DNA from 4 places in the Sporomusa intestinalis genome. Region 4 is predicted to be linked to each of the others. Evidence: riboswitches for the same ligand, from Rfam matches in the RefSeq annotation. Region 4 holds a riboswitch; each other region holds the start of a gene.
What was found. A riboswitch is a leader RNA that binds a small molecule or an ion and turns the genes downstream of it on or off. The one in region 4 is predicted to bind cobalamin.

Region 1: it holds a riboswitch for cobalamin, as region 4 does, so the genes downstream of both, ACZ481_RS07625 (ABC transporter substrate-binding protein) here and ACZ481_RS06500 (nicotinate-nucleotide--dimethylbenzimidazole phosphoribosyltransferase) in region 4, are expected to answer to the same signal.
Region 2: it holds a riboswitch for cobalamin, as region 4 does, so the genes downstream of both, ACZ481_RS04040 (ABC transporter substrate-binding protein) here and ACZ481_RS06500 (nicotinate-nucleotide--dimethylbenzimidazole phosphoribosyltransferase) in region 4, are expected to answer to the same signal.
Region 3: it holds a riboswitch for cobalamin, as region 4 does, so the genes downstream of both, ACZ481_RS21390 (TonB-dependent receptor) here and ACZ481_RS06500 (nicotinate-nucleotide--dimethylbenzimidazole phosphoribosyltransferase) in region 4, are expected to answer to the same signal.

Annotation. Positions count from the first base shown of each region.
Region 1 is NZ_AP042390.1:1,690,738-1,694,947, forward strand. It holds rRNA gene ACZ481_RS07610 (23S ribosomal RNA) at 1-848, shown strand, start outside; tRNA gene ACZ481_RS07615 (tRNA-Gln) at 1,145-1,220, shown strand; tRNA gene ACZ481_RS07620 (tRNA-Lys) at 1,277-1,352, shown strand; cobalamin riboswitch at 1,557-1,742, shown strand; gene ACZ481_RS07625 (ABC transporter substrate-binding protein) at 2,175-3,137, shown strand; gene ACZ481_RS07630 (TonB-dependent receptor plug domain-containing protein) at 3,163-4,210, shown strand, end outside.
Region 2 is NZ_AP042390.1:866,220-870,429, reverse strand. It holds gene cobN (cobaltochelatase subunit CobN) at 1-644, opposite strand, end outside; gene ACZ481_RS04045 (FecCD family ABC transporter permease) at 678-1,709, opposite strand; gene ACZ481_RS04040 (ABC transporter substrate-binding protein) at 1,684-2,691, opposite strand; cobalamin riboswitch at 2,884-3,067, opposite strand; gene ACZ481_RS04035 (ABC transporter permease) at 3,086-3,820, opposite strand; gene ACZ481_RS04030 (ABC transporter ATP-binding protein) at 3,820-4,210, opposite strand, start outside.
Region 3 is NZ_AP042390.1:4,590,582-4,594,791, forward strand. It holds gene ACZ481_RS21390 (TonB-dependent receptor) at 1-1,924, opposite strand, end outside; cobalamin riboswitch at 2,096-2,276, opposite strand; cobalamin riboswitch at 2,424-2,612, opposite strand; gene ACZ481_RS21395 (hypothetical protein) at 2,664-3,506, opposite strand; gene ACZ481_RS21400 (hypothetical protein) at 3,522-3,923, opposite strand; gene ACZ481_RS21405 (type II secretion system protein GspD) at 3,946-4,210, opposite strand, start outside.
Region 4 is NZ_AP042390.1:1,429,030-1,433,239, reverse strand. It holds gene ACZ481_RS06505 (sensor histidine kinase) at 1-805, opposite strand, end outside; gene ACZ481_RS06500 (nicotinate-nucleotide--dimethylbenzimidazole phosphoribosyltransferase) at 908-1,942, opposite strand; cobalamin riboswitch at 2,066-2,265, opposite strand; gene ACZ481_RS06495 (iron-containing alcohol dehydrogenase) at 2,562-3,719, shown strand; gene eutJ (ethanolamine utilization protein EutJ) at 3,775-4,210, opposite strand, start outside.

The DNA of each region.
Region 1 (4,210 bases), 260 kb from region 4:
GACTGGACAGAAAGACCCCATGGAGCTTTACTGCAACCTGACATTGAGTTTTGGTAAATGATGTACAGGATAGGTGGGAGACTAGGAAGATAGGACGCAAGTCTTGTTGGAGTCAATGTTGGGATACCACCCTTTATTTACTGGAGTTCTAACTCAAGGAGTAACGAAACTGAGGACAGTGTCAGGCGGGCAGTTTGACTGGGGCGGTCGCCTCCGAAAGAGTAACGGAGGCGCCCAAAGGTTCCCTCAGCGCGGATGGAAATCGCGCGAAGAGTGTAAAGGCAGAAGGGAGCTTGACTGCAAGACAGACAAGTCGAGCAGGGACGAAAGTCGGGCTTAGTGATCCGGTGGTACCGAGTGGAAGGGCCATCGCTCAACGGATAAAAGCTACCCTGGGGATAACAGGCTAATCTCTCCCAAGAGTCCATATCGACGGGGAGGTTTGGCACCTCGATGTCGGCTCATCACATCCTGGGGCTGAAGTAGGTCCCAAGGGTTGGGCTGTTCGCCCATTAAAGTGGTACGTGAGCTGGGTTCAGAACGTCGTGAGACAGTTCGGTCCCTATCCATCGCGGGCGTAAGAGACTTGAAGGGAACTGCTCCTAGTACGAGAGGACCGGAGTGGACGGACCGCTGGTGTACCAGTTATCCCGCCAGGGGTAGAGCTGGGTAGCTACGTCCGGAAAGGATAAACGCTGAAAGCATCTAAGCGTGAAACCAGCCTTAAGATGAGGTCTGTCATTCGTAAGAAGTAAGGCCCCTTGGAGAAGACAAGGTTGATAGGCCAGGAGTGGAAGTGGAGTGATCCATGGAGCGGACTGGTACTAATAGGCCGAGGACTTGACTTTAAGCAGCGAACCAACTTGCCGCGAGCGAGAGCGAAACGGGAAGTTGTGTGAGTCGCTTAGTTAGAGCGGAGCGATAACATCCTTATGGAATGTTGTAACTCCGAACTGGCAACCAGTATCATTGATAATCCTAATTGTAGTGGGAACGAGAGTAATAAGGAAGTTCCGCGCTCCGCTTGGAACTAAGCGATTCACGCAGGTTCCAGCGTCGCTAACGCTCCTAATAACCTGGTTCTCTGCTTATCTTCTGTGAAGTTTTTAGGGAACATACTCTTACGAGATGTTCACCTATTAACAGGGGCGTCGCCAAGTCGGTAAGGCAACGGACTTTGACTCCGTCATGCGTTGGTTCGAGTCCAGCCGCCCCTGCCATCCAACTCTACCGTAATATTGTAGAGTGGCAGATATTGTATATCGTATTATCAATTGACCTACTAGCTCAGTCGGTAGAGCACCTGACTTTTAATCAGGGTGTCCCGCGTTCGAGTCGCGGGTGGGTCACCAGAATTCAAGCCTCTCCGGGCATAGTTTCCGGGAGGCTTTCTTTTTGCAACCTTGAATGCCTGAAATCGATTGTAAAAACCAGGATATTCCACATTTTTGCGCCTACTTCTGGGCCCCGGAGGAGCACTGGAAAAATGGATTGACTCAGCTGTAACAATATGCTACCATAAACATGATTTAAGTAAACCAACACTGCCTTCGACAATTACATGTATGGAAACAGGTGCCCTTTAAGGGGGCTTAATAGGGAAGACCGGTGCAATGCCGGCGCGGTCCCGCCACTGTAATGAGGAGTGACCCTGCATAAATACCACTGGGACGAGAGTTCTGGGAAGGTGCGGGCGAACGATGATTCAAAGCCAGGAGAACTGCCTGTTTGACAGTCACCGTAGTGCCGTTATTCTATGCGGCATTTACCCACGCGCGATGGGGAGGGGATTATGAAAGCATTTCGGCTATCTAACCTTCCTGGCATTTTTGCCGGGAATTTTTATTTAGTGGAATATCGCTGTAAAATTGACCTTTCCGGCAGGGAGAGGTCAATTTTTTTGTTGCCCCCATTCCTCATTTTGGCTGCTATGTATAACACTGCTGATGGCAGCGGGCTCCGGTCGTTTTCATTGTTCTTGTATTCTGGCAGCGCCTTGTCGCCATACGGGCGGACAGGCTGTGTTATGGATAAATAAAAGCAAAGGAGTGACAATTTGAAAAGACAGATTGACGTGGTTTTTTCCGCAACCGGGCCGCCGCGGGGCAGGATGTTTGGCGTTGACGGGAAGTTCGCCGTATCGTGATGGGCGCGGCTAAAGGAGCGAGGGGTATATGAGGAGCCAACCAGAGAAATATAGGCGCTATGCGGTTTTTTTGCTATTGTTATTGTTACTTGTGAATATCACCGGCTGCGGGCCGAAAGCGGCGGCGCCGGCGTCTGCCGTCTACCTGACCGTGACGGACGATGCCGGACGGGTTGTCACTTTACCTAAGCGGCCGCAGCGGATCGTGCCGTTGGCCGCGAGTGCTCTTGACCTGCTCTATGCGGTCGGCGGCGAGGCTGTGGGCAAGCCCAGCTCCAAGACCGGCGATACGCCGCCAATGGCGCAAGCCCTGCCGGAGGTGGGGCATATCTCGAATATTAACGCCGAGCAGCTGCTGGGGTTGCAACCCGATCTCGTTATCGGCTTTCACGGCATGCACGAAAAGCTGATTCCGATTCTGGAAAGCAGTAATATCCCGGTTATTATTGTAAAAATGAAAACAGAACAGGACGTGGCAGACAAGATCAAACTGTTCGGTGAACTGGCCGGTACACAGCAGCAGGCCGCAAAGGTAGCGGACGCCATGCAGTCACGCATCAACGCGATTGCCAGCCGTGTGCCGCCGACGGCGAAGTCGGTCGCGATTCTGCATGCTACGGCCAGCAGTGTGACTGTGCAGCTTGACAACAGCATCGCCGGCGATATTGCCCGCATCCTGCGGCTGAAGAATATTGCCGCCAGTGTTGACGGCAGCCTGGAAGCGGCGCCGTACAGCATGGAAAAGCTGGTGGAGGGAGATCCCGATATTGTTTTGATTACCTACATGGGCTCTATGGCTGATATCGAAAAGCGGCTGCGGGACGATGTCAAAGCCAATCCTGCCTGGAATGGTCTGCGGGCTGTGAAAAATGAGCAGGTCTTTTTCCTGCCAATGGAATTATTTTTATTAAATCCGGGCATTCGCTTTGACGAGGCTGTAACCTATATGGCCAAGGTCGTCTATCCGGAGGTATTTGGTGCAAATAAATAATGGGTAAATCAAGGGGGATTTTGGCATGAAAAAAGGCTCCATGATCAGAAAACAAACCACGGCGGCAGTCCTGGCCGCCTGTTGGACGCTCAGCCCGCTGGCGACAGCGGCTGAGCAAGCTGAGAAAACCGAGTTTAACCTGCCGGAAACCATTGTTACGGCAACTCGTACGGAACAGACGGTTAAGGAGACTCCGTCCACCGTTCAGGTTATCACCAGGGACCAGATCGAGGCGATGCAAAGTCAGACCCTGGCCGACGTATTGCAGCAGGCCACCGGCATTGTCATGTTCAATGACTTCCAGAGCCGCGCCAATGTAAGCATCCGCGGCTCGGAATCGCGCCATGTATTGATCATGGTCGACGGGCGGCGGTTGAGCGGCGAGCTTTCTTATAATTCCGCGAACGCCTATGATATCAGCCGCATCCGTATGGACAACGTGGAGCGGATCGAGATTGTCCGCGGTTCGGCCGGCGCTGTGTACGGCAGCGACGCCATGGGTGGCGTCATTAATATTATCACCAAAAAGCCCGCGCAGAACGAAGGCCGGTTGTCCTACGAATACGGTTTTTGGGACGGCCGGGAAAAAGCCAATCAGAATATGCAGTTTTATTATCAGGGCGTCAATGAGGACGGCAACTTTACCTGGAACCTCAGCGTCGGCCAGCATAAGCCGCAGCCCTTTACGGCTATGGCGAGGGGAACGACAACGACCATGAGCGGCATGCCTCCCAAACCGGTAGTGACGCCATACAGCCTGCCGTATACCGTGAATTATTACGGCGAGGAAACGCCGCTGGCGCTGAGCGGAACCTGGCAACTGGATAATGGCAGTCATGTGCGGCTGGATTACAGCAAATTGTGGGAAAAAACATATAAAAACACTGTATCAACAATGGGCAGTGTTAAAACCGAGTTAGTCAAGAACGATAATACCAGAACCGACTGGTCCCTGGAGTACGGCGGCGCCGACCCCGGCGGGGAATGGCTGATCAGAGCCTATCAGTCCGCCTATGACAAGGATTATAGCGGCTATGACAATGGCGCCCTTAAACGGTTTGATTTGGTTGACC
Region 2 (4,210 bases), 560 kb from region 4:
AATACCGGCAGGGCAGCAAGCCCCCGGTCCGCCAACGCGCTGATCAGGGCGTCAATATAGGCCGTATCCTGCCATATCCAGGATTCGCGGGAAAACAGGATGCCCACCAGCGGCTGGTTTGGCGGGCAAAATGCGGCTACATACCCGGCGGTTGAAAGCACTCCCGCCGGTTCCCTGGCCGAAGGATGATAGAGCCCCTGCCAGGCAAGGGCCTGCGGCGGCTTGCAGGCGCACGTATCCCGGCCGGTTTTATGCTGCAGCCATAATAAAAGGTTTTGATAATTACTGCTGCCGCTAAACAGGATATAATCGCGGATTTTCTTGATTTCCTCGCTGCTGAAACCATGAACCCGGTCGGCATTGTTGCCGGCAGTCGACATAAAGGCGTATAAACCCTTGTTTTCGCTGTCTAACAAGACAAGAGCCCTAGCCGACAACGCACATTCATAAACCGGTCCCTGCCACAGGAAAACGACAGCATCGGCTTTTGTCAGCATCGCAGCATATTGCTCTGACCAGGCAACACTGTCATTGAAGAAAAAAATCCGCAGCTCCGACCAAAGCAGGTTATGTTCGGTAAGATACCGCCCGGCCTGCTGCAGCATCAGCCATTGCCGCTCGACATTCGTAAATATAAGTACCATAATCCAACTCCTCTGCCTTCAGGTGGCCTGTGACTACTGTCTCGGCATTGTTCTCAACAGATATAAAAAGTAAGGTACGCCCACCAGGGCGGTCATAATGCCGGCGCGTATTTCAGCCGGACAGATCAGCACCCGCCCCAGCGTATCGCACAGCACTAAAAAGGCGGCGCCGGCCAGGGCACTGAAGGGAAGCAGGATACGGTAATCCGGCCCCACCAGCAGCCGGGCGATATGGGGTATGATCAGGCCGACAAAGCCGATACTGCCGCTGACGCAGACTGCCGCAGCCGTAATCAGGGAAGCAAGCAACAGGATCAGCAGCCGGAAAGGCATAATCGCCATACCGACAGCTCTGGCCTCGGTTGCCCCCAGGGCCAGAACATTCAGCTGCCGTGTTAATAACAATAAGCCGGCAATCCCGGCGCCGATAGGCCAGGCCGCCATAACAACATGCTCCCAGCGCCGGAAATCAAGGCTTCCCACCATCCAAAACAGGTACTGCTGCAGTTTCTGTTCATTCAGGCCTGTCAAAATGCCGGCCGTCAGCGCTCCGGCCAGAATACTGACAGCCATCCCCGCCAGCAGGAGCGGCATAACCGGCAGCTTTCCCTGCCGCACAGACAGCAGAACCGTCAGGCCGACTGCGGCAGCCGCGCCGGTGAAAGCGAAAAACGGCAACGAAACCAGTTGGGTAAAACCAATACCGGCCGCGATGGCAATAACCGCGCCGGTAGCGGCGCCACTGGTAACGCCAAGCAGGCTGGGATCGGCCAGCGGATTGCTGAAAACCCCCTGCAGGACAGCCCCGGCTACGGCCAGGGCGGACCCTACCAGCAGGCCGACCAGGGTCCGCGGCATACGTATATGCCACAGGAGCGCCTGCTGCTCAAAGGTAAAATCAGCGGCACTGATGCCTGGTATATACAGTTGATAAGCCAGCACCGCGGCCGCGCCGGTTAAGGGAATATCAACCTGCCCCAGCGTAAGGGGCAGACCTGTCACCAGTAAGCAAAAAACAAACAACAGCAGAATTTTACTCTTATTCCGGGTGCATAGCTTCAACATGATGCCCTTCTTTGAAAAAAAGTTCTGGATAAGCGGCTCTGGCCAGTATTTCGATACTTTCCACAACATGGTGCGAACCAACATAGCGATAGCGGTCGGGAATCAGCACGACCTGGTTATTGCGGACTGCAGCCACCTGCTGCAGGGCCGGGTCTGCCATAATCTGCCGCCGGTAGCCGTCAACATCACTCCGGCCGTCAAAATTCCAGGTAGGCAACAAAAACAGGTCAGGATTTACGGCAATAATCTGCTCTTTGGACAGCCGGTTATCGCCCTGTTCCATGCTGCCGGCCCCTTTCCGGGCAGCCCCGTTACGCACGTGGGCATAATTGAATATATCGGCCAGGAGATTGTTTCTGTTGCCGATAACCCCCGTAAAGTCAAAAGCCAGGCCGCATTTTCTCTTATTGGCGGTCACCGGCGCCAGTATTGCTGCCAGGCGCTGCAAACGTTGCTCCATGTCGGCAATCAGCAGCCGCCCTTTTTCTTCCTCGCCCACCGCTGTGGCAACCGCTTTTATTCTCGTTTTTACCTCCGGCAGGTTTTTGGGACTTTTGGATATAAACACGGCAATACCGGTGTCTCTCAGGGTTTGTACCGCTTCCGGCCGCAGGGTGCCGGCTGTTGTAATAATTAAGTCCGGCCTGAGCGCAATCAGTGCTTCCGCATAAGGGACGGCCCTGTTGCCGACGGCGGCGGCCTGGCCGGCGGTAATGAAAGTAATGCCCGGATCGTCAGCCCAGCGGCTGAAAGCAAGAATCCGGTCTGTGTCCACAAGCGCTACCAGCAGTTCGTCCACACTATAGGCCAGCGATACAATACGGTGCGGCTTTTTCGCCAGCACCATGGTGTAGCCGGTGTCGTCGGCTACGGTATAGCCCGTACCGGCGCCGGCTTCCTGCCCGGCAAGCGGCCTGGCGGGACAGCCTGTCAGGAGCAGACAAAGCAGGCCACTTATTAATAAACACAATAGCTGTTTCATTGTTATTCCTCTTATTTCCGTCATTGCCGGCAACTTCTACTTATAGGCCGGTTTTGCAGACCGCCTGGAATCGGTAAAGCAAAACCCTCCCTGAACATGTCCAGGGAGGGTTTTGCAAACAAAAAGATGCCTTATCTGACTGGAAAAACAGCCAAAATGCATGCTAATCCCCTCCTCATCGCGCGTGAGTAAACCGGTGACGTCAGACAGGCAGTGCTTCTGGCTTTGGCTCATCGCTCCCCCAGACCTTCCCAAAACGCCCGCGTTTCAGTGGTCTATCCTGGCTTCGCTCCCCATTACAGTGGCGGGACCGCGCCGGTATTGCACCGGACTTCCCTATTAAGCCCCAAAGGGCACCTGTCTCCTTAATATGTAATTGGTTAACATTCCCGCATTACTCGCTGTACCGCTGGTACAGCCATATATTGCCCATAAAAAAGCAGCTGGTCAGCGCCAGTAAGGCGGCCATAGCGATCCCGGCGGCGGCATCCCAGTATACAGTCCGCAGCAGGGTATTGAGAATGCCCAGCGGTGATAATTGGGCCAGCACCGTCAGCCAGGCCGGCAGATTCTGCATGGGAAAAAAAGAACCGCTAAAAAAAATCATCGGCGTAATAAAAAAATTATTCAGCAGCGCAACATCATCAGGCATCTTAACCAGCATGCCGGCCAGCATGCCCATGCCGGCAAAGCAGCAGGCGCCGAGGATACTGCCAAGAATAGCAATGCCGCTAAGACTGTTCACATCGAAACTTATCCAGGCAATCGCAAATACCAGCCCGCCAAACAATACGCCCCTTACAGCGCCGGCCAGGATAATACCCAAAACAACCTCAAACGGGCTGACCGGGCTGAGCACGAAACTCTGGAAATTTTTAAAATGCAAACGGCCGACACTGACGGAGGACGAGGTCTGCTGAAAGGCATTGGACATAATGGTTACCCCGACAATCCCACTGGCCAGAAACGGGACGTAGCCGCCGTCCACATTCAGCCGTCCCCCCAGCCCGAGGCCGAACGAAAACAGATAAATAAACGGAAACAAAATCGAGGAAAAGACATAGCCCATCCGGCCGATGCGTTTCCAGAGCACAATCATTTCCCGGTTAAATACCGCATACCATCCCATCAGCCCTTCCCCTCCCGCGCCAGTTTGATAAAGGCGGTTTCCAGCGCCGTGGCCGTACCGTCACACTGGCCGAACCGGGTTTTGATTCCCTGCGGCGTATCAAGCAGCGCCAGCCGGCCGGCTTTAAGCATCGCCACCCGGTGGCACAGCTGCTCCGCCTCCTCCATATAGTGAGTTGTTATGACTATGGTTTTGCCGGCAGCGGCCAGCCGGCGCACAATATCCCATAACTCGCGGCGCACATCAGGGTCCAGCCCGACTGTTGGCTCATCCAATAGCAATAAGCGGGGCTCCGGCAGGAGGGCACGGGCAATCAGGGCCCGCCGGGCCAGGCCGCCGGATAAATGGCCAATCCGTTTGGTACGGTATTCCCCCAGAGAAAACTCTGCC
Region 3 (4,210 bases), 2.4 Mb from region 4:
CTTCCGGCAAAGGGAAAGCAGATACTAAGCCTTTCTCGTAATCCTTGCTGCCTATCGGTCTGGGAATAATACCGGCGCCGTCACCGGCTATTTCATAGAGGTTTAGCAAACGGTAATATGTCCCCACTGTGGAACGTAAGGTTAGGTTATCATGGACTTTCTTCTTCAAAGCCGCTTGCCAGGTTACTTTGCTGTCTTTTTGTTCATCTGTATGGTTGAAATATAGGTGGTTGGGATCTTTCTCTATCAATCGCGTACTGCGGCCTAACACGGTCGAGGAATTGTAACGCACACTGGGGGTAAACCAGAAATCCTCTGCTTTATTTAAGGTAATGGTATCCTGCAATTGAATATTGAACAGTGTCTGTTCAAAATAGTTGCGGAAACGCAGGCGGGCGTCAGTAAGTGCAACATTCCCGCTATCGTTATCAGTAATCAATCGCGAACCATCAATATCCATTTTTTCCTTCGACCAATTGACCAGGAATTCCAGCAGATGGCGGTCACTAACCTTATAGCTGCCGTCAATGGCTCCGCCAGCCCGGCGGGAATCGTAACTGCTCCAAATAGCGAGCGGCTGTTTGAAATAGGGGTAAGAGGCATTATCGTGTATTATGGGATCATAACTTTCGTTGCGGTAATCCTTATTCTGATCCAGATAGTTAACCGCCCAGCCCCATTCCAGCTTACCGGCAGTGTCCCTGCGCCCCAGGAGTAATTCCTTGGCCGTAAGCTCCTGCCTTTTCGCCCCCATGTAACCAAAATTATCTAAGTCCAGGTAGCTATTCGGATTACCGTAGCCATAGTTGCCTGTCCACAAGCCCCAGGGCAGGTGGCGGTCAACCTTTTTCCAGGTGCCTTTGGCTGTCCAGTGGTCGTCCTGCCATTTGATAATGGCATCGGTATTTTTGTAGTCGTTATTGCGGCGCCAGCGATTTTCATCAAAAATACCTTTCTGCTTATAAAAATCATTTTTAATCTTTTCCTCTCTACCCAGATAGGTTTTTTCTTTCATTTCTTCCCACATAGCTGTTGCATCCGGAGCCGTCATGCCCCAGTCATTCACAAACAGATTAATAGCCTTGGCGTTAAACTCTTCTGTAACAAAAGCCGCCTTTAATTCATCCATAGACGAGAAGCCGGTGTCTATAATTCCATAGCTTTGCAAATTGTTATTAATCCAGGTAAGGCTTTCCGCCATTTTTTTATCAAAATTTTCCTTCTCAATTGCATAAGCATCCTTAACGCCAAAGTTCTTATACCTGAAGTCGCCGTCACTCTGGTCCCTGTTGATCCCCACCATCAGGCTGCCGGTGCCGAGCGGGGCATCAATCTGCAGGCTGCCGGTATAGCCGCCCCAGGACCGTTGCCCCACAGAGGCGGATACATTGGCCGCGGTGGGCCGTTTGGTGACGACATTGATGACCCCGCCCATGTAGGTGCCGCCGAACCGGGCCGGGATATAGCCGCGGTAGACCTCGATCCGTTCCACGTTTTTGACCGGGATGGTAGAAATGTCGGCGGCCGCATCGCCGCCCAGGTTAAACAAGACCCCGTCAACAAACACGCCCACCTGGGCCGCCGTGCTGCCCCGGACACTGACGGTAGTATACTGGCCCTTGCCGTTAACCTCCCGCACATGGACGCCGGGAACATCCTTTAGCAGGTCAGGCAGCGTCTTCTGCTCGCCTTTGTAGTCATCAGGCCGGATGATGGTCACCGTTCCCGGTGACAGCTTGGCCTCCCAGTCGGGGCGTTTGGCCTCAACCGTAATCGCCTCCAGGGCGTATTCCTGAGCGGAGCCGGCAGCGGCGTTCACAGTGTCCTCAGTTGCCTGTGACGACTCGCCGCCGGCTGCGGCCGCCTGGGCAAGGCCGCTGTAGTCCGGGGTCAGGCTGAAGGCCAGGGTACAGGCGATCCCCATCGCCAGGGCTTGTTTGGACAATTTACGTTGTTTCACTGCAAATCTCTCCTCATATGTCTTACTCTTTTCCAAAAAAATTGCTGAGAATGGTAGCCCGATTTAGCTGCTGCTTGCTTCTTACCCTCCCTTCGTACCGTTTGCCTGATCTTCCCCTGTCGCTCGCAGGGTTGGCGAAGACCGTCCTTACAGGCAGTTCTCCTGACTCCAGTTCATCATCAGCCCGGCCTTCCCGGAATATTTCCTCCAGTGGCGTCTGCGGGCTGACTCCGTGTTACAGTGGCGGGACCGCGCCGGCTTCAACCGGACTTCTCTATTAAACCCTCTGCAGGGCACCTGTACGCAGTGAAATACGGCCAAATAAAAAATGGATTTCTCATATAGTCATCCAGGGGCGCTGACTATATGGGAAATCCATTTACCCTCGTTTTAGCAGCAACTTACTGCTATAAACCAGGAACAGACGGCCGCACATAATCCCCTACCCATCGCTCGCAGGTCACCGGTGATCGTTGTATAGGCAGTTCTCCTGACTTCTGGTTCATGGCGCCTCCAAACCTTCCCACGACAGTTGTCCGCATCGCAGTGGCATATCCTGGATTTGCTCCCCATTACAGTGGCGGGACCGTGCCGGTTTTGCACCGGACTTCCCTATTAAGCCCCGTAGGGCACCTATACCTGGCAACTATAAAATTGTCTGACTCAGGCTGCCAGCATTGGCAGCTTACTGCTTCTAGACCGGTTAATACGGATTGCTCAGATAATTACTGGCTCTGACCCGCCGGTCCTGGAAATACTGGATCAGCTCGCCGGGTTTTGTCAGCCAGTTGAGCTGGCGGTACTCCCACACCCAGGGTACGGTAACCTTAACCTCAGTATAACTGTCAAACGCGCCCCAGCGGGCAAAGACCCGGCCCTGGCCAATATCCTGACGGCGCTCCCACAACTGGGTCAGCGGCACCAGCCGGTAACCGCCATGGGCCCCGTCCGGCAGTACTTTGCTTATCGGCCCGGCCGGCTTGTCACTGGCCGGGATCTCATAGATACCGGCCGCCGGTCCCCCCCGTCGGCTCCGGCCGGCAGCAGTAATCTCATGGCTGCCGGGCCGGATATTCAGTACCGGGTGCCGGCCTTCCAGGCGCACCTTCGCGCCCGGCCACGGCCGCCATTTCTTATTGCTGTAGGTCAGCAGCATATCAAGCCGCCCGGTCTGATCAGGCGTTTTGGCCACCGCCAGCAGCACCCCTGTCAGATCATGCTCATGCTCGGCCCGGCCCGTATGGCGCGGATAATACTGGTAATAGCCGATAAAGTAATGGCTGTCGCTTTCCACCACCGAATAATACATAACTCGCTCCAGGGGATAAAACAGCAGATTATACCAGTTATTATTGAGCCGCCAGTCGCGGTCATAATTAACCAGTGTAAATATATTCTGCTGCGCAGTGAGGCCATTACCGGTATCGGCCTGGCAGATAACCGGCGACCACCGGCTGGCAATGTCCGCTGCCGGCACTGCCGAAACCGGCAAGGGAAACCATACGCAATAATATAAAAACAGGATAACTGCTAGACTTTTTTTCATCGTATTGTCACAACGTTACTTCTTGTTATATACCGTAACTTCATCAATTTGATAGACCTCCATATTCCAGGTGCCGCCGCGGGGAGGCGACTGGACAAAAACGCCCTGCCCCACAAACGAGACAAGATTGCCTGTTGCCAAAGCAGTTTCCAGCAGACTTTGCAGCCTTTGCTCGGCCGACCGGATCACAATGCTTTTGCCGGGGGTATCACGGAGATCAATCACCGCATAGAAGCTATTGGCAGGGGCGTAACAGTTTATCAGGGCGACATGACCATACAAATGAACGGCCGGCGGCATTAAGACAACGCCGATAACAGGCTGCGGCCCAGGGGCGGCAAAACCGGTTTGAACAAACGGTATAGAGAAAAATAATACCAACAGGAACAACCGGCTCGCCCGTACTAGGTACCTCATGATCTTGATCCTCCCACTATATTTAATCAATTATCTTTGGCGTCAGCATAATGACCAGTTCCGTCTCCGTCACCTGTTTGGAGGAGGAGTGAAACAGCCCTCCCACCAGCGGCAGCTGCCCTAATATTGGCACTTTGAAGGTATCGCTGGTCTCCTGGCGCTGAATCAGGCCGCCCAGCACAATGGTTACACCACTCTTAACCCTCAGGGTCGCATCGGCCTGGCGGGTGCGGATATTGGGATTGCCATTCTTCGTGGTATCGGTTTTATTGCTCACTTCCGGCTGA
Region 4 (4,210 bases):
TTAAATAATCATCAATGGATTTAATTTCTTCTTCCACGGTGCGCAGCCCGGCCACGTCCCGCAAATTAGTCCGCAACAGATCGGCCAGGGCATGCACAACCTCCTGGGTCTGCTGGGCGCCCTCCAATAAAGAAAGCCGGGCGATGGTGTTAAGGGTATTAAAGAGAAAATGCGGATTAATCTGGGACTGAAGGGCTTTCATCTCCGCCGCCCGGAGCAAATTCTCCAGCTCGGCCTTTGCTTTCAGTTCGGCCATCAGCCGGGTTTGGACAATATTGGTAACACCCATTTCCACGATGTAATTGGCCATAATATACAACAAGTCGGCAGCGGCTTTAACCCGGTTCTCCGGTATCACCTCAACCCGGTCGAACAGGCCGTCCAGGATTCCGGGCTGCATCCCCGCCGCGGCCAACCGGGTAAACATCGCCTGTCTGGCATCGAAATCACTGCCGGCCAGCACGACCTGCCCGGCCAGCAGAGCCCCGACATATTGCTCCTGGACAATAATGGGGGCGGCAAAATCAGTAAGCCCGCCATGGCAATGATAAACAAACGGGCGCTGCTGCTCCATCGCTTTGCGGCCGCCGCTGTCGTCACAGGCCATGCACCGGCTCAGCCCGGCGGGAAAAGAACGAACGTAGGAACAAAAATCGGTAAATTTACTCGGTTTCGTCACCGGTTTGCCGTCAGCATCAACCACAACGGCCGCAATCCCCGTAGTTTCGGAAAATTTGTCCTGAATCTCCTGTAATATCTGGGTATTAACGATCTCTGCCAACACAAAGCGGCTAACATTTTCCACAAAAGCTTCTCCCTGTATTGCTACTTATTTATGGAGAATAGTTTTGCTATAGGACTGGTCATTTCCTGCCGCAGCCGGTAAATAATCCTCGAAGAACAACTGTTATATGGCTGCCAATTGTTGAGAATCAGGGGGCGTCAGCGCAAAATCCGCTAATCTGGCCGTATTATACACAGCAAAGGCCATGGTCCTCAGCAGAGAAATCATTAAAATGGCGCCAGTCCCCTCTCCCAGCGCCATGCCGGCCCGGATTGGCACATCATCGGCCAGAATATTGCCCAGCAGCATGGCATAGGCCATTCCCGGCTCCTTCGACATATGCGAAGGCAGCCCGTAATGCTCAACCTCTTTGTTGATCCTGGCGGCGCAGGCAAAAGCAACGGCCGTAATAAACCCGTCAATAACAAACGGGGTTTTGCGCCTGGCACAGGCGCTCATTCCGGCACAAATCGCAACAATATCCAGGCCGCCGACGCAGCGCAGAATATCCTCGATCCTGGTAAAGCTTTCTTTATGGCGTTCAACGCCTTTGGCCACAACCACACATTTTCGCTTCAACAGCTCACTGTTGGGGAGACCGGCACCATAGCCCACGACAAACTCCGGCAAAATCCCGGTCATCGCGTGCAGGACAGCCGAAGAGGTCGTGGTATTGCCAATTCCCATTTCCCCGAAAGACACCAGGTTGGCGCCGTGGGTGGTAATGGCCTGCTCAGCCATTTCCTCGCCGACCTGCCAGGCCTGGTTAAATTCGGCCGGGGTCATAGCCTCGGCTTTCATAAAGTTCTGCGTTCCCCAGGCAACCCGGCGGTTCACGCCAGCCGTCTGCGGGTTATTGATGCCGATATCAACGACGGTGTAGGGGACCTGATTAGCCTTACAGAAACAACTGATTGTAGCCCGTCCGTCCACCATATTCTGCGCCTGGAGATAGGTGATTTCCGCCGGGAAATTAACCACCCCTTCTTCCACCACCCCATTATCGGCGGCAAAAATCAGATGGTAAGGCTTGATCTCCGGCTGCAGGGTGCCCCAGGCCAACAACATCTTCTTAAAAATTTTTTCCAGCAGCCCCAGGCTGTTGGGTGGTTTGGCCATACCATCGATCAAATCGTCAACCGCTAATTGATAATCCATACTAACTCCCCCTGCTTTTTTATTTTCCCGCTTGAGAATACAATAAAAACACCTGGCCCAAAAGGGCCAGGGTTCTATTTGCATAAAATCCAGTCCTTCTGGTACTACCCCTGGCGCGGAGGTAAATAACAGCCGTAACAGGCAGGTCTCCTGGCTTACGGTTCACCGGAACACCCTTGCCTTCCCGCGAGCGGTGGCTTGGACTGGGCATTCCTCCCCGATTACAGTGGCGCGACCGCGTCGTTTAAGGATTGTCAGCAATCCTTCCGAGCTTCCCTATTCTCCCCTCTAAACAGAGGGGCACCTGTATGGTGGAGTATATTTAGTTGTTTGTTTAGCACATTCTACAGATACAACCATTATCCTGTTGCCGCAAACGGTGTTCGCAAGATGTTAAAGCATTTGATCAAAAAAGTACTATGGCGCCAGGCGGCAATAAATGACGCCGCCGCTGGCGAACAAATATAAGCTATTTTTGTCTGTAACAGCAAAAATAGTTGCCAGTAGCCGGATTGTATCATTTTTTTGCTAACATCCGGCTATTTGCCGGCACGAGTCTTGCACAAACTACCAAACAATGCTATTGTTTTAAGAACTTATGTACAAGGAGGCTGAGTAAATGAAAAAAGTCAATGAATATTTTATGACACCGATTAGCATCCTCGGCACCGACTGTATGGAACGAATTGCCGGGTATATTAAACCGATGCTGTTTAGAAAAGCCCTGATTGTCAGCGACAAAGTATTGGTTGACACCGGGCTGATTGACAAACTTCTTAACTTGCTCGACTCTGCGGGAGTATTTTATATAGTGTATAAGGATGTTGCTCCTAATCCCACCGTCGCCCAGGTAAATTACGGTTTAAAACTGCTGCGGGATAACGGCTGCGATTTCCTGATTTCTTTTGGCGGCGGTTCCCCCCATGACTGTGCCAAGGCCATTGCCCTGCTGGCTGCCAACGGCGGCGAAATCGGCCAGTACGAGGGATTGAACAAATCCAAAAAGCCGGCGATGCCGCTGATTGCCATCAACACAACCGCCGGCACCGGCAGTGAGCTTACCCGCTTTTGCGTCATTACCGATGAAGATCGCCACATAAAAATGACGATTAATGACTGGCATGTTACGCCGATTATCGCCGTCAGTGATGCGGCCTTAATGATCGGGATGCCGCCGGGGCTGACGGCGGCAACCGGCATGGACGCCTTAACCCATGCCATTGAAGCGTATGTGTCAACAAATGCCAGCCCGGTAACAGACTGCAAAGCCGTAAAAGCGGTGGAACTGATTGTCGGCAGCTTACGGACGGCCTATCGCGACGGCACTGATTTACCCTCCCGGGAAGCCATGGTGTATGCCGAATACCTGGCCGGCATTGCCTTCAATAACGCCAGCCTCGGCTATGTGCATGCGCTGGCCCACCAGCTTGGCGGCTTTTATAATCTGCCCCACGGGCTCTGCAATGCCATCCTGTTGCCGGCAGTTATGGAATTCAACCTGCCGGCAGCCGTAACCAGGTATGCCGATCTGGCCCGCGCCGCCGGGTTGGAATCCGGCAGTTGCTCCGCCGAAGCAAGCGCCAAGGCGTTTATTGCCCTTGTCAAACAACTCAACCGGGATTTGGGCCTGCCGGCACAACTCCGGGAGCTGCGGGGCTTTCAGGCGGAAGATATTCCCCAGCTGGCGGAAAATGCCTTGCAGGACGTCTGCTGCCTGACAAATCCCCGCCAGGGCACCCGGGAGGATATAGAGGCAATATACCGTTCTATTTTGTAGATATAGATAAATATATGCCCTGCAGATCAAAATTATCTGCAGGGCATATATTTTTTTAACCAAACATTGCAATACCGAGTGGTGTAACCAGCAGAGGATGGGGCGGCACATGCACCTCCCGACCGAAAGCCTTGCCGAATTCGGCCTCAAAGCCCTGCAGGTATGCGGTGCCGCCAACCACATACACCGGATAATCGTCAAACTCGGCCTGGCCGGCCAGCATATTTTTTACCACTGTCGCCATTTTCTCAACCACCGGCAATACAACCGGCATAATCCGGCGGTGCTGGTCTGCATCCCGCTTCAGCAGTTCGGCCTCCTCAAAGGTGATTTTATACGCCCCGGCTAAAACCAGGGATATATGAGTGCCCCCGGTCGGTTCATCGGCCGTAAACACCAGCTCGCCCTTCCTTAAAACGGCAATGCCGGTAGTCCCGCCGCCAATATCGACAACAATGCCATGATCAATCCCCAGGGCCTTTGCGGCTGCC